4 regions of the Paraburkholderia sp. RL17-347-BIC-D genome follow, and region 4 is predicted to be linked to each of the others. Evidence: riboswitches for the same ligand, from Rfam matches in the RefSeq annotation. Region 4 holds a riboswitch; each other region holds the start of a gene.
What was found. Region 4 has a riboswitch for cobalamin ahead of P0D96_RS43995 (TonB-dependent receptor domain-containing protein). Riboswitches for the same ligand answer to the same signal wherever they lie in the genome.
Positions count from the first base shown of each region.

Region 1: linked by a shared signal. The riboswitch ahead of cobG (precorrin-3B synthase) and the one ahead of P0D96_RS43995 (TonB-dependent receptor domain-containing protein) in region 4 are both predicted to bind cobalamin.
Region 2: linked by a shared signal. The riboswitch ahead of P0D96_RS25630 (CbtB domain-containing protein) and the one ahead of P0D96_RS43995 (TonB-dependent receptor domain-containing protein) in region 4 are both predicted to bind cobalamin.
Region 3: linked by a shared signal. The riboswitch ahead of cobW (cobalamin biosynthesis protein CobW) and the one ahead of P0D96_RS43995 (TonB-dependent receptor domain-containing protein) in region 4 are both predicted to bind cobalamin.

Region 1 covers NZ_JARESS010000011.1:93,365-98,836, reverse strand. Annotated here, with positions in the region: gene P0D96_RS17145 (cobalt-precorrin-5B (C(1))-methyltransferase) at 1-498, opposite strand, end outside; gene cbiE (precorrin-6y C5,15-methyltransferase (decarboxylating) subunit CbiE) at 498-1,922, opposite strand; cobalamin riboswitch at 2,007-2,185, shown strand; gene cobG (precorrin-3B synthase) at 2,270-3,739, shown strand; gene P0D96_RS17130 (precorrin-8X methylmutase) at 3,732-4,358, shown strand; gene P0D96_RS17125 (precorrin-2 C(20)-methyltransferase) at 4,359-5,090, shown strand; gene cobJ (precorrin-3B C(17)-methyltransferase) at 5,087-5,472, shown strand, end outside.
Region 2 covers NZ_JARESS010000020.1:160,211-165,682, forward strand. Annotated here, with positions in the region: gene P0D96_RS25605 (alpha/beta hydrolase) at 1-69, shown strand, start outside; gene P0D96_RS25610 (MFS transporter) at 66-1,424, shown strand; gene P0D96_RS25615 (alpha/beta hydrolase) at 1,444-2,448, shown strand; gene P0D96_RS25620 (hypothetical protein) at 2,515-2,955, shown strand; gene P0D96_RS25625 (histidine phosphatase family protein) at 2,974-3,561, opposite strand; adenosylcobalamin (AdoCbl) riboswitch at 3,650-3,803, shown strand; gene P0D96_RS25630 (CbtB domain-containing protein) at 3,806-4,027, shown strand; gene P0D96_RS25635 (CbtA family protein) at 4,039-4,779, shown strand.
Region 3 covers NZ_JARESS010000037.1:4,690-10,161, forward strand. Annotated here, with positions in the region: gene cobN (cobaltochelatase subunit CobN) at 1-2,188, opposite strand, end outside; gene cobW (cobalamin biosynthesis protein CobW) at 2,195-3,286, opposite strand; cobalamin riboswitch at 3,486-3,766, opposite strand; cobalamin riboswitch at 3,834-4,085, shown strand; gene cobA (uroporphyrinogen-III C-methyltransferase) at 4,324-5,097, shown strand; gene P0D96_RS34350 (cobalamin biosynthesis protein) at 5,094-5,472, shown strand, end outside.
Region 4 covers NZ_JARESS010000078.1:12,187-17,658, forward strand. Annotated here, with positions in the region: gene P0D96_RS43995 (TonB-dependent receptor domain-containing protein) at 1-1,699, opposite strand, end outside; cobalamin riboswitch at 1,791-2,047, opposite strand; gene P0D96_RS44000 (ATPase) at 2,255-2,611, shown strand; gene P0D96_RS44005 (cell division protein ZapA) at 2,608-2,922, shown strand; RNA gene ssrS (6S RNA) at 3,049-3,230, shown strand; gene P0D96_RS44015 (EVE domain-containing protein) at 3,338-3,796, shown strand; gene P0D96_RS44020 (SIMPL domain-containing protein) at 3,984-4,715, shown strand; gene lgt (prolipoprotein diacylglyceryl transferase) at 4,824-5,472, opposite strand, start outside.

The sequences.
Region 1 (5,472 bases), on a different contig from region 4:
TTTCAGCGCGAGCGCTTCGCCGCCTTCCACGCCGATCGTCACTTCGAAGCCGCCGCCATACGCATGCTCCGCTGCGAGTTCGGCGAGATGCTCGGTCATCATTCTGCGCGGCACCGGGTTGATGGCGGGTTCGCCGACCGGCAGCGTCAATCCCGCGCGCGTCACCGTGCCGACGCCCGGCCCCGCGCGAAATATCACGCCCGGTTCGGCGACGAGGCGCACGCGAGCGAAGACGACCGCGCCGTGCGTGACGTCGGGATCGTCGCCGGCGTCCTTGACGGTGCCGGCTTCGGCGCCGCCGCTGCCGTTGTCGATCAGGCGGCAGAACACCAGCGGCATTGGCACATGCTGGCCCTTCGGCAACACGATCTCGGCGACCTCGCTGACGACACCCGCGAGCAACAGACGCGCCGCCGCCAGCGACGTCGCGGTGGCGCAACTGCCGGTCGTGTAGCCGCTACGCAGCGGCGCGGGGTGTTCGGGCGTTTCTTCGCGCATCAGGGTTTTTGCGGTAAGTCGGTGTTGGTGGTGCTTGTGCCTTTCGTAGCTTTCGCTTCGTTCGTGACACTCGTGGAGCTCACGGCGTTCGTGGCACTCTTGGCGTTCGCGTCGTTCTTGGCGTTCGTGCCGGTCTTAACGTTGGTAGCGTTCGTGAAACTCTCGGCAGTCGCGGCGTCAATCGCGTTAGCGGTTCCAGCGGCGTTCACGTCCCCGCCCCCGACCGGCTTCGTCGCCTCCAACAGCGTAATCGGCAACGCCTGCCGCCACGTATCGAAACCGCCGAGCGGTTGCGCATCCGCCAACGCGATCCGCGTCAACGTCCCGCCATGCCGCTCGCGCCATGCCGCCAACGCCGCCTCGCCTTGCAACGTGACCGCATTGGCGACCAACCGGCCGCCTTCGCGCAGACTGGCCCAGCAAGCCTCCAGCACGCCCGGCGCCGTCACGCCGCCGCCGATGAACACGGCGTCCGGCACCGGCAACCCCTGCAGCGCTTCAGGTGCGCGGCCCGCCACGAGTTGCAGGCCCGGCACACCCAGCGCATCGCGATTGTGTTCGATAAAGCGTTGCCGCTCCGCGTGTCCTTCAATCGCGATCGCGCGGCAGGTGGCATGCGCGCGCATCCATTCGATGCCGATCGAGCCGCTGCCCGCGCCCACGTCCCACAGCAATTCGCCCGGCGTCGGCGCGAGGCGCGCGAGCGTGATCGCGCGCACGTCACGCTTGGTCAACTGGCCGTCGTGGCGAAAGGCGTCGTCGGGCAAACCGCAGGTCAGCGGCAGACGCGGCGCGCCTTCAGTGGCACGGCAGTCGAGCGCGATCAGGTTCAGCGCGGCCACCTCGCCCGCGGACCACTGATCCGCGCGGCCGTCGATGCGCCGTTCCAACTCGCCGCCCAGGTGTTCCAGCACGCTCATGCGTGTCGCCCCGAAACCGCGTGCATTCAGTAGTTCTGCGAGCGCCGCGGGCGTGCGGCCGTCCGCGCTCAGCACGAACACGCGCGCGCCGTCGTGCAGATGCGCGTTCAGCGTGGACAACGGCCGGCCCACCAGCGACACCGTCGCGATGTCCTGCAACGGCCAGCCGAGGCGCGCGGCCGCGAGCGACAACGACGAGGGCGCGGGCAGCACCCGCAACTCCCCCGCCGGCAATTGCCGCGCGAGCGTCGCGCCGACGCCGAACAGCATCGGGTCGCCGCTCGCCAGCACGCACACGGCGCCACCGCGCTCGGCGAGCAGCGGTGCGAGATCGAACGGACGCGGCCACGCGGCACGGCGCGCAGTGAGGCGCGCGGGCAGCATCGCCAGATGGCGTTCGCCGCCGTACACCACTGATGCTTCCAGCAAAGCACGCCGCGCGGGCCTTCCCAAACCGGCGAAGCCGTCGTCGCCTATGCCCACCACCGTCAGCCACGCCGGCATGCATCCATCCTCGTTCTGTGTCTTCAAATAATGCGCTGTGCCACGCCGATCAAAGCGTCCAGCCTCGTTGTGCTGTTCGAAAAAAGGCATAATACAGCCGCCGGTGCCCTTCGGGGCCGAAGAGGGAACACAGTGCCGCTGTGGCTGCCCCCGCAACTGTATGCAGCGAGTCCGCCTGCGCTCCACGCCACTGGTTCGACCGGGAAGGCCGCGGCGGACCACGACCTGCCAGCCAGGAGACCTGCCGGCGAGACTGTTCGTGCCAGCCAACATCGGGCGGGGTGTACCGATGCCGTAGCAATGCCCGCCTCGCGGCTTGCTCGGGCCGTCGCGCGACGCTAAACCCGGTGTCCGTCTTGAATCAAGCTTCGCCTTTCACCGTTTTATCCGACGCGGCTCTCACGCTGCGGCCCTCGGCGTGTCCGGGGCTGCTGCGCATCGTCGCCGCGCGCGACGGCGGGATTTGCCGGATCAAGTTGCCCGGCGGTGAATTGAGCGCGGCGCAGGCTCGGGCGGTCGCGCAGGCCAGCGCACGGTACGCGGCCGGGGTGATCGAGCTGACCAATCGGGCGAATGTGCAGGTGCGTGGGGTGAAGCGCGGTGACGAGGCGGCGTTGATTGCGGCTTTGGTCGATGCGGGTCTCGGGCCGATGCCGGCGACCGGCGCGGGGAACGCTGCGGACGCACTCGCCGCAGCCGCAGCCGACGACGTGCGCAACGTAATGATCAGCCCCGCTGCCGGACGCGATCCGTTCGCCCTGTTCGACACGCGCCCGCTAAGCGCCGAGTTGCTCACGATGCTGCAAAGCGAAGCGCGTTTCGCGGCGCTATCGCCGAAATTCGCGCTGCTGCTGGACGGCGGCGAGCGGCTCGCGAGAGTGGATCATCCGCACGATGTGTGGCTGGCGGCATCGCAAGAGGCGGATGGCGTGCGGTTCGTGTTCGGGTTGGCGGGTTGTCCGCCTGTTAGCGAGTCTGCTGGCTTTTTAGCACACAGCGAGCGCATCGCGCCGGACAAGCCCCGCGCAGACGGCACAGGCGCATTAGCCGCGATACTTCCTTCGCAAGTCACCGCACTAGTCCGCGCGCTGCTCCTCACATTCCTCGACCTCGCTTCCGCCGACGCCACGCGCATGCGCCATCTGCTAGCCGCGCATTCCGTCAATGCTGTACTGCGTCACGCTCAGCGATATCTCGACTTCCCACTGACGCAAAACGCGAAGCTGGCCAAGTGGCATCGCGTTGCACCGGCCGACGCCAGCCTCCGCCTCGGCGCCCACGCTCAACGCGTGGCCGAAACCTGGCACGTCGGCGGCCAGCCGTCGCTCGGACGCCTCGACGCCGACACCCTTAACGGCCTCGCGACACTTTCGCAACAGCACGGCAACGGCACGCTTCGCCTAACACCCTGGCAAAGCGTGCTGCTACCCGACATCGCCACGCACGCCGTCCCGACAGTGCTGTCCGGTCTGAACACGCTCGGTCTCGCCTGCGATTCCGCGCAAGCCATCACGCGCCTGATCGCGTGCGCCGGATCGAGCGGCTGCGTGAAGGGCCTCGCCGACACCAAGTCCGACGCGCTGCGCCTCGCGGCCCGCCTGCCTGCGGACGTCGACGTGCATCTGAGCGGCTGCTCGCGCTCGTGCGCCGCCGCGCATTGCGCACCGTACACGCTGCTCGGAGCCGCGCCCGGCCTCTATGACCTTTATCGACGCGACGGCCAGCCCGGTTTCGGCCAGTGCGTCGCGCGCCAACTGACGATCGGCCAGGCCGCCGACATGCTCGAACGCCTCGCCCGGAGTGACACCGATGCTTGATTACATTCGCGACGGTCAGGAGATCTATCGCCAATCCTTCGCGACGATTCGCGCGGAGGCCGACTTGTCGCGCATTCCCGCCGACCTCGAGAAACTCGCGGTGCGCGTGATCCACGCGTGCGGCATGGTCGACGTGATCGACGATCTGCAATCGTCCGCAGGCGCGGGCGCAGCGGGCCGCGCGGCGCTCGCGCAAGGCGCGCCGATCCTGTGCGATGCCGGCATGGTCGCGCAAGGCATCACGCGTGCGCGGCTGCCGGCGCACAACGAAGTCATCTGTACGCTCGCGCATCCGGACGTGCCGTCGCTCGCACGCGAACTCGGCAATACACGCTCGGCGGCGGCGCTCGAATTGTGGCGGCCACATCTGGCGGGCAGCGTCGTGGTGATCGGCAATGCGCCGACCGCCCTCTTTCATCTGCTCGATATGCTCGACGCCGGTGCGCCCAAACCCGCGCTGATTCTCGGCTTTCCAGTGGGTTTTGTCGGCGCGGCCGAATCCAAAGCCATGCTCGCGGACGACAGCCGCGGCGTGCCCTACGTGGTGGTGCATGGCCGGCGCGGCGGCAGCGCGATGGCGGCAGCCGCGGTGAACGCGCTGGCCACGGAGGTCGAATAAATGACGGCGCAAGGACGTTTGTTCGGACTCGGCGTCGGCCCCGGCGACCCGGAACTCATCACACTGAAAGCGCTGCGTTTGCTGAAGGCGTCGCCGGTGGTCGCGTACTTCGTCGCCAAGGGCAAGAAAGGCAACGCGTTCAGCATCATCGAGGCGCATTTGCACGACGCGCAACAGCATCTGCCGCTGGTGTATCCCGTCACGACGGAGGCGCTCGAACCGCCGCTTTCGTATGAAGCGATCATCGCCGACTTCTACGACACCGCCGCGGAAGTCGTCGCCGCTCACCTCGATGCGGGCCGCGACGTCGCGGTGATCTGCGAGGGCGATCCGTTCTTCTACGGCTCGTACATGTATCTGCACGATCGCCTTGCGGCGCGCTACGAAAGCGAAGTGGTGCCCGGCGTCTGCTCGATGCTCGGCGGCGCCGCCGTGCTCGGCGCGCCGCTGGTGTATCGCAATCAGAGCCTGTCGGTACTCTCGGGCGTGTTGCCGGAAGACGAACTGCGCCGGCGTCTCGCCGACGCCGACGCCGCCGTCGTGATGAAACTCGGCCGCAACTTCGACAAGGTGCGGCGCGTGCTCGGCGAACTCGGTCTCGCGGACCGCGCGCTCTACGTCGAACGCGCGACGATGGGCAATCAACGCATCGTGCCGCTCGCCGAAGTGGATCCGATGGCGTCGCCGTATTTCTCGCTGCTCGTGGTGCCGGGGGAAAAATGGCAAGGATGAGCGCGCCCGCGATCGTGATTCTCGGCACGGGCGCGTTGGCGACGGCGCGGCGCATTCAGGCGTTGTATGCCGGCAGCCAGGTGCATGCGTTGCAAGGACGCGTCGAAGCGGACGTGTCGTATAACGAACTCGGCGCGCATCTGCGGGAACTGTATGCGCGCGGCACGCCGATCGTCGCGTTGTGCGCGACAGGGATCGTGATTCGTTGCCTCGCGCCATCGTTGTCGAACAAGGGCGTCGAGCCGCCGGTGCTGGCCGTTGCCGAAGACGGCAGCGCGGTCGTGCCGCTGCTCGGCGGCCTCGCCGGCGTCAACCTGATGGCGCGCGAAATTGCCGCGATGCTGGCCGTGCCGGCCGCCATCACGACGAGTGGCGAATTGCG
Region 2 (5,472 bases), on a different contig from region 4:
GGCGCGCGCATGCTGACGTCGGTGTGCGCGCTGGCGGCGATGTTCGACACTCCGGGATGCGAGCAATGAGCGAAGCGACCTTCAATCAACGCGACGGTACCGCGTCCGAAGCCGACACGTCGAACGGCCTGAGTCCGTCGATGGTGCGGCGCGCGATCTTCGCCTCCGTCCTCGGTAACGGCTTAGAGTGGTTCGACTTTCTGATCTACGGCTACTTCGCGAAGATCATCGCGCAAGTGTTCTTTCCCGGCGGCAGTGGATTCGTGTCGATCATGCTGACGCTCGCCACGTTCGCCGTCGGTTTCATCGTGCGGCCGATCGGCGGCATTCTGCTCGGCATCTACGCGGACCGCGCGGGGCGCCGCAAAGCGCTTTCGCTGCTGATCATTTCGATGGCGGCCAGCACGCTGCTGATGGGTCTCACGCCGGGCTATGCGCGCATTGGCATCGCGGCGCCGCTGCTGGTGGTGCTCGCGCGCCTGTTGCAAGGGCTCTCCGTGGGCGGACAGTTCGCGACGGCATCGGCGATGCTGGTCGAGTATGCGCCGCCGCACAAGAAGATGTTTTACGGCAGCTTCAATATGTCGGCGCAGGCGTTCGCGTTGCTGCTGTCGTCCGGGGTCGGCTATCTGCTGACCACGCAACTCACCCATGAGCAACTGGTGGCGTGGGGCTGGCGACTGCCGTTTCTGTTCGGCGCGTTGGCCGGGCCGTTTGGCTTCTACATCCGGCATCGCGTGGCCGAATCGCCGGAGTTCGAGCGGCTGCTCGATCACAAGGACAAACCGCCGCGCGTCACGATCCGCCAGTTCTTCCGCGACAACGGCGATGCGGCGATCTGCGCGATGGGCGTGATCATCATCGGGGCGGCGACCAATTATGTGTGGCACTCGTATCTGTCGGTGTATGTCGAACGGCAATTGCATTTGCCGCTCTCCACCGCGTTGCTCGGCGCGTTCGTGTCCGGCGTGTTGAATCTGTTTCTGTTTCCGCTGTCGGGCAAGCTCGCCGATCGTTATGACGCGTACCGGTTGTTCTATCCGATCGTGATCGCGTGGATGGTCTGCGTGTATCCGCTGTATCACTTCGTCGTGACGAATCCGACGCCGGGGCATCTGTTCATCGCGCAGATGATCGCCACGGTGTTCCTCGCCGCAATGTCCGGTGCGCATCCCGGCATGCTCGCAACATTGTTCCCGGTGCGCAGCCGTTCGGCGGGTGTGGCGCTCTCGTACAACATCGCGGTGACGCTGTTCGGCGGCATGGCACCGCTCACCATCACCGGCTTGACGCGCGTGACCGGCAGCAGTCTCACGCCCGCCTTCTACCTGATTTTTGCCGGCTTCGTGTCGCTCGCGATGGTGTACTTCACGCGCGCCGGACGCATGTCGGGCGGCGCGGCGGCGAGGCCCGCCACCCATTGATCAACCACGAGCCTATTGCATGACCCAGCCTTTCATCACAGACGACGAACGCGCGCCGAATGAGCATCCGGTCACGGTCGTCGCAAGCCGGCATCTGAGCGTCACGACGCAAGCCGGCAGCGGCACCGTGCCCGTGTTTTCGAACGGCGACTGGCTAGCGCCGACGCGCGAAGTCCAACGCGCCGTGATTCTGATTCATGGCCGCCTGCGCAACGGCGACACGTATTTCGAACTCGCGCAGCGTTCCTGCGCGCTCGCCGGCGGCAGTGCGGCCGATACGCTGCTGATCGTGCCGCAGTTTCTCGCGACGGCGGATGTCGAGGCGCACGAGGTGCCGCCGTCCACGTTGCATTGGGACTGGACGAGCTGGATGGGCGGGGAGAACGCGGAGGGTCCCGCGCCGATCAGTTCGTTCGATGTGCTCGACGCCATTCTGCATACGCTTGCTTCGCGCGAGCAGTTCGCGTCGCTTGCCGAGGTGGTGATCGCGGGGCACTCGGGCGGCGCACAAGTCGTGCAGCGCTATGCGGTGGTGGCGCGCGACGAGGCGCCGCTCGCGGCGCGCGGCATCGCGCTGCGCTACGTGGTCGCGAATTCTTCGTCATATGTGTACTTCGATGCGATGCGGCCGGTTGCGTCCGGCGAATTCGCGGCGTTCGATCGGGCGATGTGTCCGTCGTTCAATCGCTGGAAATATGGGCTCGAGGATTTGCCGGGCTATGCGGGCGACGCGGCTTCTGCCGCAGCGCTCGAAGCGCGTTACGCGCAGCGTGACGTCACCGTGCTGCTCGGCGGCGCGGATTGCGATCCGCAGCATCCGGCGCTCGACCGTTCATGCGCGGCGCTGGCGCAAGGGGAACACCGGCTCGGGCGCGGGCTGGCTTATGCGCGCTATATGACGTTGCGGCATCCGGAAGGATTGGCGAAGCACCGGACGTATGTGATCGATGGTGTCGGGCACGATGCCAAGGGGATTTTTGCTTCGGCGCAAGGACTGGCGGCTTTGTTTGCTACTGGGCTGTGAGTGCGCATGGGCACGAAGCGTGCTATCGCGCTAATACCTGTGAGTGACTTCAAGGACCGCGCCGACATGAACAGAACCCGATTACTTGTCACCTCGCTTGCCGCTGCATCGCTGGGCGTCTTGTTGACCGGCAGCGCATATGCCGACGATGCGCCTAGCCCGTGTACCTCGCTGAAACGGATCGTCGCGGCCACCCCTGGCGGGCTCGCTTCATTGACGCCGGACGACGGCAAGGGCGTCGCGCAACCTTATGGCGACGACGCGCAATGTTCGGCGAGCCGCGGTGCGTATCAATGCAACTGGACGCCGCATCACGACGCCGGTTCGAATGCAGACGCGCTGCAAGCTGTCGCGGCGGACATCGCATCGTGTCTGCCGGACGCCACGCACGATCAGAATTCGCCGGGACGTCAGCACTTTTATCTGGGTGCGAAGGGCAAGCGGACCGACATCACGCTGACGCCGACCGGTTCGAACAAGCTGCGTCTGGTGGTGTCGGGTAAGTAAACCGCCGCACGAAGGTGGCTAGCGTGAGGCCGGCCACCATGTCCAGCCGCGCGACGAGCGCCGCAACTCGATTATCGAAAGCGGCGCGATTTCAATGCGCGGAAACACGGCGGGCGATGCCCCTAGCGCATGCACGATCGCTGCCCGGAGCACCGGCGCATGGGTGACGGCGATCACGTCGCGCGCATGGTTGGGTGCACGATCCTTCGCGCCGTTTTGCGCGTCGAGCCATTCTCCTACCCGTTTCACGAGTTGACTGAACGACTCGCCGCCGTGCGGCGCGGCGTCGGGATCGCGCGCCCATGCGGCGAGGTCTTGCGGCGCTTCGGCAGCGAGGTCGGCCAACCGCCGCCCCTGCCATGCGCCGTAGTTCATATCCGCCAGACCGGCGTCGACCGATGCCGCGAGGCCCAGGGCGGCTGCCGTCTCGCGCGCGCAGACGGCCGGGCTGACGAAAGCGGCCGCGTCGTCCACTGTCGCGAGACGCGTGCGCGCCGCTTGGGCTTCGGCGAGGCCACGGGCGTCGAGCGGGTCGTCGGCAGGAAAACGGCCTGCGCGCTGGGCGGCGGTCGATGCGTGGCTGATCAGTAACAGCCGAGTGTCCATTCTGTTCATGTCCTGTGAAGCGGCGCCCCGAAGCCGAACGCGAGCGGGATGAAGCGTACGTTTTGCGTTGCCGGGTGCCGAAGTTTAGCGCGTAGAATAGCGGGACTGCGAAGCGCGGAAGCCGGTGAGAGCCCGGCGCGGTCGCGCCACTGTAATCGGCAGCACAAGCCGAAAGCCAGACCTGAGCTTCGCACCAATCCTCTGCAATGACTATCGGGGCGCGTTACCCCAGGAGATGTCCATCATGAACGACGCTGTTTTCGATCCCGCCAACCAGCCTGTTGCTCAACCCACGCCGATTCCGCTGCGCGAGTTGTTGCCCTGGGTCGTGTTCGGCGGTTTGCTGTTGTTGCTCGCTCTTTACTTCGTGGGTGCGGAACAGGGCGCCACCTCGCTGGTGCCGGGCATGTACGTGCATGAGTTCGTGCACGACGGCCGCCATCTGCTCGGCTTTCCCTGCCACTAACGGAGTCGACCATGGTTGGTAAATTGTTGGTACGCGGGATGCTTGCAGGCATCGCCGCGGGACTGCTCACGTTCGGCTTTGCCCGGGTGGTGGGCGAGCCGCAGGTGAATCAGGCGATTTCGTTCGAAGAAAAAGCCGACGCCGCGAAAGGCGAGGCCGCTGAACCCGAGATTGTGAGCCGCGATACGCAGCGGGGTATCGGCCTGTTGACTGGCGTGGTGACTTACGGCGCGGCATTCGGCGGGCTGTTCTCGCTGGTGTTCGCGTACGCCTATGGACGAGTGGGCGCATTGAGCCCGCGCGCGTTGTCCGCGTGGCTTGCGCTTGGCGCGTTCATTGCGCTGGCGGTCGTGCCGAATCTGAAGTATCCGGCGAACCCGCCTTCGGTCGGCGACCCTGAAACGATTGGGACGCGGACGGGTTTGTTCTTCCTGATGATTGCGATATCGCTGGCCGCGATGGTGTTTTCGCTCAAGGTGCGGCGCCGTGCGGCTATGAAGCTTGGCGCGTGGAACGGCTCGATTGTGGGGGCGGCGGTGTTCATCGTGATCATCGCCGCGGTGCAGTTGTCGATGCCCACGATCAACGAAGTGCCGGAGGCTTTCCCGGCGGTGCTGCTGTGGAAATTCCGCGTCGCGGCGCTGGGCATGCAGGCGATTATGTGGGCGACGATCGGGCTGCTGTTTGGGGCGCTGGTTGAGCGGAGTGCGTTTATGCGGGTGGGGGGAAGGTCGGCGGTGAAGTCGGTTTGATGCTTTGGATTTGGTGAGCGCAACAGGTTTGGTGGTTGCGCTCCGCGTCTTGCTCTCGCACTTCGCTCTCCGTGCTTTGCGCGCAGTGGTCAAGAAGGGTTCTGCGTCAAGGAGTTGGGGCGGTTGTGGGGTGGTTATCCACAGGCTTGCGAACAATTTCTGTTGATAACTTTGCGCGCGCGACACTGCGCCCAAATGAATACTTTCAACCAGATGGCGAGAGGATGCTGAACCGGCAGTTTGTCGTGGAGAGTACTTGACCACATTGCCGCCTAGCCGTGGCTCAACTGGACTTTCTTTCATCACGTCAGCAAGGGACGCGTTACACCCGGCACGCACTTGGATTGAAGTCCTTGAGCAGCGACCCACAGAAATGTCCGCGCGACAGCGCTAGTACCCGCAACCATATCGCGTGAACCTTCCGGGCGAATCCGGTTCCCCCTTTCTGTCTGCAAAGTCACTTGTCCCTGAGGACTATCCAGCTCCCTCAGCAACCCCCGTCGTATCTGCGCGTTCCAAGCATGGCTGCCTTGGCCCGCCTCGTGCGAGTTTTTTTCTGCGCTGACTGGACAGAATATCGCTGGGTGTGATTTCCGGGGCACTGCATGAACCTTTGGGACAACCTGGATTGCCCTTTCCGTAGTTGAAAAATTCGGCGTGGCGCACTTCACTCACCTAGCACAGAATCGTCCT
Region 3 (5,472 bases), on a different contig from region 4:
CGGCCTTGCCGCCTTGGCCGTCGCCGACCGGAAAACGCCCCAACGCCAGCAACGTATCGCGCCGCTGCACGCCATCAGGCGATTGCCCGAACGTATGCAAGCCATCGCGAATCTGCGCCTCCTTCAACTCGCACAACCACGCATCGACGCGCGTGAGCAGCGCGTCTTCATCGTCCTGCCCGTTCGGCGCCGCGAGACTCAGCTCCTCATGCAGCTTATGTTCGACGATGGTCGCCAGAATCGTGCGTCGCAACAGCTTCGAGCGGCGCGGATCGACCATCAGCGCTTCATAATATTCGTCGACCTGGCGCTCGAGATCCTGCAAGGGTCCGTAACTTTCGGCGCGCGTGAGCGGCGGCATCAGGTGATCGATGATGACGGCCTGCGCGCGGCGTTTCGCCTGGCTGCCCTCGCCGGGATCGTTGACGATGAACGGATACAGATGCGGCATCGGCCCGAGAATCAGATCGGGCCAGCAGGCATCGCTCAACGCGACGCTCTTGCCGGGCAGCCATTCCAGATTGCCGTGCTTGCCGACATGCACGATCGCGTCGATGCCGAACTGGTGACGCAACCAGAAATAGAACGCCAGATACGCATGCGGCGGCACGAGTTCGGCGTCGTGATAGCTCGCGTAGTCGCCCTGTTCGCGCGAACGCGACGGTTGAATGCCGACGAACACCTGTCCGCAGCGCCAGCCCGCGATCATGAAGCGGCCGCGTCGCAGCTTCGGGTCCTGTTCGGGCGTACCCCAACGTGCGTTGAGAGCCTGGCGCGCCTCGGCGGGCAACGCATTGAAATGCGCGAGATAGTCGTCGAGAGCCAGGCTTTGCAGCGCGGGACGCAGATCGCGCACGACCGGATCGTTGGTCACGCCTTCGGTGAGCTTCTTCAACAACGCGTCGCCGTTCGCGGGCAAGTCGGCGAGACGATAGCCCTCGGCGCGCAGCATCGACAGAATGCCGACCACCGAGGCGGGCGTATCGAGGCCCACGCCATTGCCGATGCGCCCTTCGCTCATCGGATAGTTGGCGAGGATCAGCGCGAGTTTCTTGTCCACGTTATCGAGTGAACGCAGACGGCACCAGCGCCGGCTCAGTTCAGCGAGAAAGCCGACTCGTTCGGCGTCAGGCTGATAACGCACCACGTCGACCTGAGTGTGAGGACAACGGTACGCGAGCCCCTTGAAACTGATCGCGCGCGTGATGATGCGGCCATCCACTTCCGGCAGCGCGATATGCATGGCGATATCGCGCGAATTGAGGCCTTGATTGTCCTTGACCCAATCCTCGCGATTGCCGCCGCTCAGGATCACCTGGAACACCGGCGCATCGCCGGCGAGCGCGAGTGGCTCGGGGTCGTCGATCGCCGACGCGGCGAAGGCGGTCGTATTCAGCACCAGTGCGACATCGTGCTGCGCGCACAGCGACTGCACGACGTCTCGGCTCATCGCATCTTTCAGCGAAGTAATCGCGATCGGCAGCGGATTCAGGCCTTGCGATTCGAGCGCGTCGATCAGCGCATCGAACACGGTCGTATTGGCGGCCTGCAGATGCGCCTTGTAGAACAGGATCGCCGCGACCGGCGCGTCCTGCCGCCAGCGCGCCTGCCAATCGGCAACCGTCGGCGTGTCACGCTCGGGATGGTAGAGCGTCGCGGCAGGCAACGCGCGCGGTGGCGCCGGTTCGCGTCCCCACCCGCAGACACGGTGCGCGATACAGCGCAGGAACGCCTCGGCATTTTGTGGGCCGCCTTCACGCAGATAGCGCCAGAGCTGATGGCACAGATCGGCGCTCGCGGTGCTGCGCGCGAGCAGGTTCGGATCTTCCTGCAGATCGCCGGAAAACATCGCGAGCGTCTGCTGCTTGCGCTCGGCGAGCGCCACCACCTGCTCGATGCCGTAAGGCCAATACGCCTCGCCGCCGAGGTGATCGACCACCACCACGCGTGCATGCTGCAAGACGTCTTCGACATAGAAATCGACCGACGCCGGTTGCCGCAAATACGTGACGTTCGCGAGCCGCACGCTCGGGAAGCCCTCACCCAGGCGCGGAAAAACGCTCGCCAGCAGCGACAGCGTGGTATCGGCGGAACTGAGCACCACGATATCCGCGGGCTGCTGATCGATACGGATCACGCCTTGCGTATCGTCGACAAAACCGCCAGGCGTGGTACGCAGCAGATGCATGAGCGCTTACGCCTGTTGCGTTTCGACGCTCGACGGCACGCCGAGCGCCGCGTCGAACGCGCGCTGCAACGCGGCCTGATCGAGATCCTCGCCGATCAGCACGAAGCGGCTCCGGCCGCTTTCGCCGGCCTGCCAGCGTCGATCGAAATAGCTGTCGAAGCGCCGGCCCACGCCCTGGATCACCAGACGCATCACCGCGCCCGGCAGCGCCGCGAAACCTTTGACGCGGTAAATCGTGTTCGTTTCGACCAGACGCTGCAACGCAGCGATCACCGCTTCGCGCGACGACACATTCGCCTGCACGACCACCGAGTCGAATTCGTCATGATGGTGGTCGGCGTCGTCGGCGGAACCGTGGTGATCGTGGCGCAAGTGGATCGTGTCTTCCGAGGCCGCTTCGAGGCCCAGCAACGTGTGCAGATCGAGTTGCCCCATGTGCGCGCGCACGATCTTCACTTGCGGCGGAATCTCCTCGCGGAGCAACACTTCAACCGCGCTTTGCTGCGCGTCGTCGAGCAAATCCGTCTTGTTCAGAATCACCAGATCGGCCGCGGACAACTGATCTTCAAACAGTTCGTGCAACGGCGACTCGTGATCGAGATTCGGATCGGCCTTGCGTTGCGCATCCACGGCGACGGGGTTGTCGGCAAACTGACCGCTCGCGGCGGCCGGGCCGTCCACCACGGTGACCACGGCATCGACGGTGAAACTGTTCTTGATCTGCGGCCAGTTGAAGGCCTGCACCAGCGGCTTCGGCAACGCGAGACCCGACGTCTCGATCAGCACGTGATCGATCTGATCGCGGCGTTCCACGAGCTTTTCCATCACCGGAAAAAACTCTTCCTGCACGGTGCAGCACAAGCAGCCGTTCGCGAGTTCATACAGTTGGCCTTCGGTTTCGACACCGTTTTCATCGCAACCTATGCCGCAACCCTTGAGGATTTCCCCGTCGATGCCGAGTTCGCCGAACTCGTTGACGATCACCGCGATGCGCTTGCCGCCCGCATGCTGAAGAATATGCCGCAGCAGCGTGGTCTTGCCGCTGCCGAGAAAGCCCGTGACGATGGTGACGGGGATCTTGCGCATTTGAGTTTGCATCGTGAGGTCCATCCGTAGGAGTTGCACGCGCACGCCGCTGTGTCTGTATGGCCATCTGCCTACGCCGGGCAAAACGAGGCACAGGCCCGGCCAGCCACGACGATAACAAAACACGGGGACGAACGACGGCGTTGCCGCGACAACAGAAAAACAGAAAGCGGGAATGAGGTCATGAACGCAGCGCCGCATCCCCGCGGCGTTCGTCCTTCGTATTCTGGCCGGTATCCGGGCTGGCGAAAGCGCCGCTTCCCCTTCCCGGGCGAGTGATTTCTCGCCCAGTGGTGATATGCCGACGCGGCCTTGCGCGTGGACATCGAAGCCGGCTCCGCGGCGCTAATGAACTGAACTTAGCACCACATTTCGCTTACCGTTGCGGGGGCAGCACAGGTTGACCCGATCCATGGCAGGTGGGTACCCTGTTTCCCGTTTAACTGCATGCGCACGAGCGCGCATACGAGCACCAAAGTGCGTGCGAGTGTAGGCCCGCGGCCCGGTGCCGTCAAGGAACCGCAAGCCGCAAGCGCTTATCGGGCGGGGCGCCATGTGCTATCGTATGCGCGCGTTTGGTGCCCGCACATGCATTCGCGTGTGCAGTTAAACGGGAAACAGGCGGCGCTCCATGCGCTCAACCTGTGCTGTCCCCGCAACGGTAAGCGACCTGCGGCGCAATCTTGAGTTGTCTTACGCCGCGCATGCGTTTTTTCGATGCCACTGTCCAGCACATTCCAGCGAATGCGGACGGGAAGGCAAAGCGCATGAGGCCGCCAGCCCGGATACCGGCCAGACGCGGAGGCGGCGAACCTCAGGGCAACATCGCGCCGCCGGCCGCCGGAATCCGCGAGGGACGGATGTGAAGGCGCTGAAGCACGACATAGTGTGTCCACGTATGCGGATTCCGGCTGGAATCGCTACGCGCCACACATTGCGCCGTGCCTGAATCCGTCGTACCGCATGACCCCAAAGTCCGCCGCCTGGCGACCGTCCGCGCTTTACCCCTTTCCGCTTGTCACGACATGGCGCTCGCCATGCACGCCGCGATGACCCGCGCCTGGCTGATCGGCGCCGGCCCCGGCGACGTCGAGCTCATGACCATCAAGGCGACCCGTGCATTGGCGCAGGCCGACGTGGTGCTGGTCGACGATCTGGTGAATCCCGAGGTGCTGCAGTTCGCGCGTGCCGACGCGCTCGTCGTCTACGTCGGCAAACGCGGCGGCCATCCATCCACGCCGCAGGACGGCATCGTCGCGCAGTTGCTCGAACATGTGCGGGCCGGGCGCAGCGTCGCGCGTTTGAAAGGCGGCGATCCGTTCGTATTCGGCCGTGGCGGCGAAGAACAGCAGGCACTGCACGCGGCGGGCATCGAGGTGGAAGTCATCAACGGCATTACTGCGGGAATCGCGGCGCCCGCGGCGATCGGCATTCCCGTCACGCATCGCGATCACGCGCAGGGCGTGGTGTTCGTCACCGGACACGGCGCGGGCAGCGGCGAGCCGGACTGGGCCGCGCTCGCGGCCACCCGCATGACGCTCGTGATCTACATGGGCATGCGGCGGCTCAACGATATCGTCGGCGCGTTGCTCGCGGCCGGCATGAGCGCCGACACGCCGTGCGCGGCGATCGAATCGGCCACGCGTCCCGGGCAACGCCATGCGCTCGCGCGGCTCGGCGAATTCGCCGATATCGTCGCGCGCGCCGGGCTCGGCTCGCCGGCGATCGTGGTGATCGGCGGTGTGGCGTCGCTAGCCTTGGAGCGCGCGGCGGCGCAGGCCGACGCTGCAACGCCGCCCGCAGACGGAACGGATACGCAATGAAAACGCTGAGCGTCGGCATCGGTTGCCGTTTGCACAGCCCGGCTGCGCAGATCGAAGCCGCGGTGCGCGCCGCGCTCGGCGCGCATTCGTTCGACGAAATCCGCAGCGTGGCCTCGGTCGATACCAAAGCCGACGAAACGGGCCTGCTCGAATTTTGCGCACGTCATGCGCTGCCGCTGACATTCTTCAGCCTTGATCAGATCGCGTCGATGCCCGTGGCGGAGCCTTCGGCGGCAGTGCGCGAGCATCTCGGCGTGGACGGTGTTTGCGAGCCGTGTGCGCTGCTTGCCGCGACTGCCGGGCTCGGCGAACCCGGCGCGCTCAATGCGGATCGAGCCCGCCTCGTCGTGCGCAAAACCGTCCATGCCGGCGTCA
Region 4 (5,472 bases):
CGCTCACGATCCACTCGCCGCCGACGCGCCACGCGGCGATGCTGCGGTTCACCGTCAGCGCCCCGAAGCGCCGCGCACGCCGCACGAGGTCGGCATCGTTGTCGAGGTCGACGGGATTTTGCAGCGTCACCGACGCGCGCACATCCGTCTTGCCGACATGGCCGCTCCACGATCCTTCGAGCCCCTGCACCTTTGCATGGCCGACGTTCTGTGCCAGATAGATACCGGGCGTCACCTGCTCGTAGCTAATCAGATTCGCGTAGCGCGTCTGGAATGCGGTCAGGCGCATCACGCCGAGCGCATTCGATGCGTAGTGCAGCGCGGCTTCGATCGAATGGCTGCGCTCCGGCTGGATCGACGGATTGCCGCTGAACGGATAGTACAGATCGTCGAAGCTGGGCGCGCGAAACGAATCCGAATAGCTTGCGGTCACCTTCCAATGGCCGGTGATGTCGAAGCCATAGCCGAGATAGTAACTGTTCGCTCCGCCGAAATCGGAATACTGGTCGCGCCGCACGTTGGCCTGAATCTGATTGCGCCCGAAGCGCCCCGTATAGCCGACGAAACCTGAATCCACATGCCGGTCGGGCGCCGCGAACGTATCCGAATCGAGGCTCTGATCGAGATGCTCATAGCCGACCTGCAACTTCTGCTGCGCGGCCAGCGCGAAATCGTTCTGCCATGTGTACTGGCGATTGTCGGTATCGAAGCGGCCGTTGTACACGCCGTTGGTATTCGACACGCTGCGGTCGTCACCTTCGGCGACGATGAAGTGCGTCGTCCACCAGTCGGTCAGCCTGCCGTTCGCGAACACCGAGACCTGGCGCACTTTGCTGTACAGGTTGTTCAGATCGGTCGGCACGCCGTACGCATTGTCGTAGCTGTTGTTGCCGTTCGACTGGAAGTAGCTGGCGCCGGCATCCCATTTGTCGTTGAACTTGTGGCGCAGCGAAGCCGAGATGCTCTCGTTCAGATAGCCGTTCGCATTCGGATTGGCGTTGGGCGCCTCGCGTGGATTGAGCGACGAGAAGCCGTCGTCTTTCGACCGCGCGAGCGAGATGCTGAAGGTCGTGTTGCCGTCTTTATCCAATGCGCCGTTCACGCCGGCCTGCTGCGTCTGCGTGTGATAGCTGCCGTAGCCCAGCGAAAAATTGAAACGCGGCGGGTGGTCACCGCCCTCTTTCGTGAATACCTGCACCACGCCGCCAATCGCGCCCGAGCCGTACAACGCCGACACGTTGCCGTTCACCACCTCGACGTGATCGATCTGGTCGAGCGGAATCTGCGCGAGTTGCGGCGCACCCAGGCTCACCGAATCGACCCGCACGCCGTCGATCAGCAGCAGCGATTGCGTCGACGACGCGCCGCGCAAATAGAGGCTGGTGGTCGAACCAGGGCCACCTGTACGTGAGATTTGCGCGCCGGGAGCGAGTTGCAGGAGGCCGGGCAAATCGGTCGCGGTGGTGTCGGCGATATCCTGCTGATCGAACAGCGACGTCTGCGGGATCGCATCGGCGAGTGCTTGCGGCCCGCGCTCCGCGGTCACCACCACGGGCGACAGCACCGCCGAAGACGGCACGGCGGCCGATGAATCCGCCGCCGAGGACGAAGAAGAAGATGAAGGAGCAGCTTGCGCAGGCACGACGATCGGCAGGCCCGCGAAGGCGAGCAACGCCGCGCGGGCGAAGGGGGACAGCATGGGATGAAAGTCCTGTGGATAGCGTGCGCGGCCCGCTTCCCCGCAGGCCGATGCGTAACGAGGCGCCCGCGTATTTAACATTTTCGCGCGTGACGTGCCTCTCCCTCTGGCCGGTATCCGGGCTGGCGACACATCGATTCCGCCTTCCCACGCGTGACGCGCAGTGGCACACTCGCGAGTTGAACTTCCAACACGCGATCAGAATCGACTTGCATGACGAATGCTGTCGCTTACCGTTGCGGGGGCAGCGCAGGTTGGCGCGTTCACGTGAACGGCGCGCCCTGCTTCCCGTTTAACTGCGCGCGCCGTTGAAAAGCGCACGCGGGCACCAGAGTGCGGCAAGTTTAGGAGCGGCCTCGGGGTCCGTCAATAATGCCGGGACCGTGGGCCATCTGTTCTGTTAAGTGCAGGCTATTGTCCGACGCGTGAGTACTTTTTCATCATATGGTCGATAAAAGCCTGCACAAAGCGATGTTGTTACGTCTCGAAACGAGACAATTGTCGGAACCTGCGACATTCCGCGCTAAAATGCGATGTCTTTAGAGGACGCAGCACATGCTCACCGAACTCGAAACACTTTCACAGAATATCGGCAAGCTGATTGCGATCAGCCAACGCCACAATGAAGCGCGACTCGCGCTCGAAGAGCAGCTCGCCCAATCGCGCGCCGAAGTCGAAGCCACGCGCACGGAACTTGCAATGCTGCGCGAGGAACGTAACGCGCTGCAGGCGGAACGCGACGCGCTATCGGCGAAGATCGACGACGCACAGGTGCGCCTGAATGCGATTCTCGAGAAGCTGCCGCGTGCCCGCGCGAACAGCGAGCCGGACAACCAGCTCGATCTGCTCGAGCCGGCTCAGCACGAAGTCGAAGCTGAGAGCGACGTGACCCGCCACGGAGAAAATGCATGACCACCAAGCAGATCGAAGTATCGATCCTCGGCGTGCCCTATCGCCTCGCCTGCTCGCCGGAAACGGAAGCGGCGCTGCTCGAAGCGGTCGCACGCGTCGACGCCGAAATGTCGAAGATCCGCAATAACAGCAACGTGCGCGGCACGGATCGCATTGCTGTCATGGCTGCGCTGTCGCTGGCATCGGAACTGCTTAGACTGCAATCGAGCGTGAGACACGGAGAAGCATTTCCCGCTGAAGAAATCCGGCGTACAATGCATCAAATGAACGAACAGCTGGGTACTGTGATTGAGCAGTACAGCATGCAGTAAGGGTCGTGTGTTATCGTGCTGCCGGTCCTGAGATCGGCGGCGGATTCAAACGGAGTGCGTGAGCACAAGGCGTGCAAGATTCAGCAAACGTTTGAGTTCAATCGGTAGTTCAGCTTCATCGGTTTAGCTTCCCTGCCTGGTTCGCCAAGGTCATATATTCCTTGAACCAATGCCATGTGCACGGTTGCGGAAATTTGTAGCACGGGTGTGCGCGTCACTCTGTCTGATGTACCCGAAGTGTTGCTAACTGCGACCAATTCTGAACCCCCGGTTCAGGATGCCGGCCTAGCGGCTAAGGCGGGGACCTTATTTAGAACGGCATCGGACTTCGGTTCGGTGCCGTTTTTCTTTGGGCGCTGTTTTTTGTACGCCGATTTTCTCCGCATCTTCAACCCCTTAACGTTCAATTCGATTCATGCGCTACTGGCTAATGAAGTCCGAACCGGACGAAGCAAGCATCGATCATCTCGCCAACGCACCGCATCGCACGTTGCCGTGGACCGGCGTGCGCAACTATCAGGCGCGCAATTTCATGCGCGACATGATGCAGGTCGGCGACGGTGTGCTGTTCTATCACTCGAGCTGTCCCGAGCCCGGCATCGCGGGAATCGCCGAGGTATCGTCCACCGCGTATCCGGACCCCACGCAGTTCGATAAGAAGAGTCCCTACTACGACGCGAAGTCGTCGCAGGAAACGCCGCGCTGGGTGCTCGTCGATGTGGTGTTCAAGAAGAAGATCCCGCTGATTCCGCTCGCCGCGCTGCGCGAGCATGACGAACTCAAGGACATGCGCGTGCTCGCCAAAGGCAACCGCCTGTCGATCACGCCGGTGACCGAAGCCGAATGGCGCTTCATTACCAAGCGGCTCGCTTGAGCTTGCATGCCTGATGGATGCGCGACGCGTATTCATGCACACGCAAACGTTAAAGCAACGTCAAACCGGGGAACCAAGCTCAGGTTACAAGCGCCTAACGGACTCAAAAACGGGACTCGCAAACGCCGTGCCATTGCGCGGCGCTTGCCCCGATCGTGCACAACCTGTTCAAGCAAGGAGTCCAACAATGACGAAAAACACCGCACGTGCACTCGCTTTCGCTCTCGTCTGCGCCGCGCCTGCCGCGCTCGCACTGACGCCGGCCGGCGCACGCGCGCAAGGCGTCATGCAGTATCAGCCGGCCGGCGTGCTGTCGCTCAACGCGCAGGCCAGCGCGGAAGTGCCGCAAGACGTCGTCGATATCACGCTGTTCTACGAGCAGGAAGCGAGCGATCCGTCGGCGCTCACGGCAACGCTGAACCAGCGCGCCGATTCGGCGCTGCAAAAGGCCAAGGGTGTGAACAGCGTAACGGCACGCACGGGTTCGTTCTCGATCTATCCGTCCACCGACCGTGACGGGCGCATTTCCGCATGGCGCGGCCGCACGGAGATCGTGCTCGAATCGCACGACTTCGCCGCGGTGTCGAAACTCGCGGGTCAAATGGCATCGATCATGCAGGTCGGCAACGTGCAGTTCTCGCTCTCGCCTGAAGCGCAGCGCGCGGCCGAGCAGAAGCTCACCGGCGAAGCGATCAAGTCGTTCCGCGAACAGGCCGCTTCATCCGCGCAGGCGTTCGGCTACAGCGGTTATTCGATTCGCGAGGTCAACGTCGGCCACAACGGCGTGATGCCGCGTCCGATGATGATGATGAGCGCACGCGCCATGGGCGCCGACGCGAAGGCTTCGGCGCCGGTGCCGATCGAAGGCGGCACGTCGACGGTCACTGTGAATGTGTCGGGCTCGGTGCAGATGAAGTAACGCGTTTTTTTACTGCTTGCAGCGGTGCTTTGACGCAGCAAGAGAAAAAGCCACGGCATGCCGTGGCTTTTTCTCATTGGCTACGATAAAACGTAGCGGTCAGTCAGATCAACTCGCACTGACCGCCTGCGCCGGTTCACGGCGCGCGCGGCGATAAGACCACACCAGCATGGCGATACCGGCGAGGATCATCGGCAGCGACAGCCATTGGCCCATGGAAAGCCCCATGGCCAGCAGACCGAGGAAATCGTCCGGCTCACGCGCGAATTCGACCGTGAAGCGCGCGAGGCCGTAGCCGATCAGAAACACGGCGGAAATCGCGCCCATCGGCTTCGGTTTGCGCGAGAAGAAGAACAGCACGAAGAACAGCGCGACGCCTTCCAGCGCGATTTCATACAGCTCCGACGGATGGCGCGGCAGCATGTGATATTGCGCGAACACTTCGTTCAGATGCCATTGCGCGGCCAATTGCGGATGCGCGGTGAGCCACGCGGCGTCGTCGGGCGCGGCGCCCGGAAACAGCATGGCCCACGGCGCCGACGGATCGGTCACGCGGCCCCACAACTCGCCATTGATGAAGTTGCCGAGGCGCCCTGCCGCGAGGCCGGTGGGCACCATCGGCGCGACGAAGTCGGTAACTTGCAGCCACGAGCGTTTGCGCTGGTACGCGAACAGCACCATGGCAAACGTCACGCCGAGAAAGCCGCCGTGAAACGACATGCCGCCTTCCCACACCTTGAAGATGTCGAGCGGATGC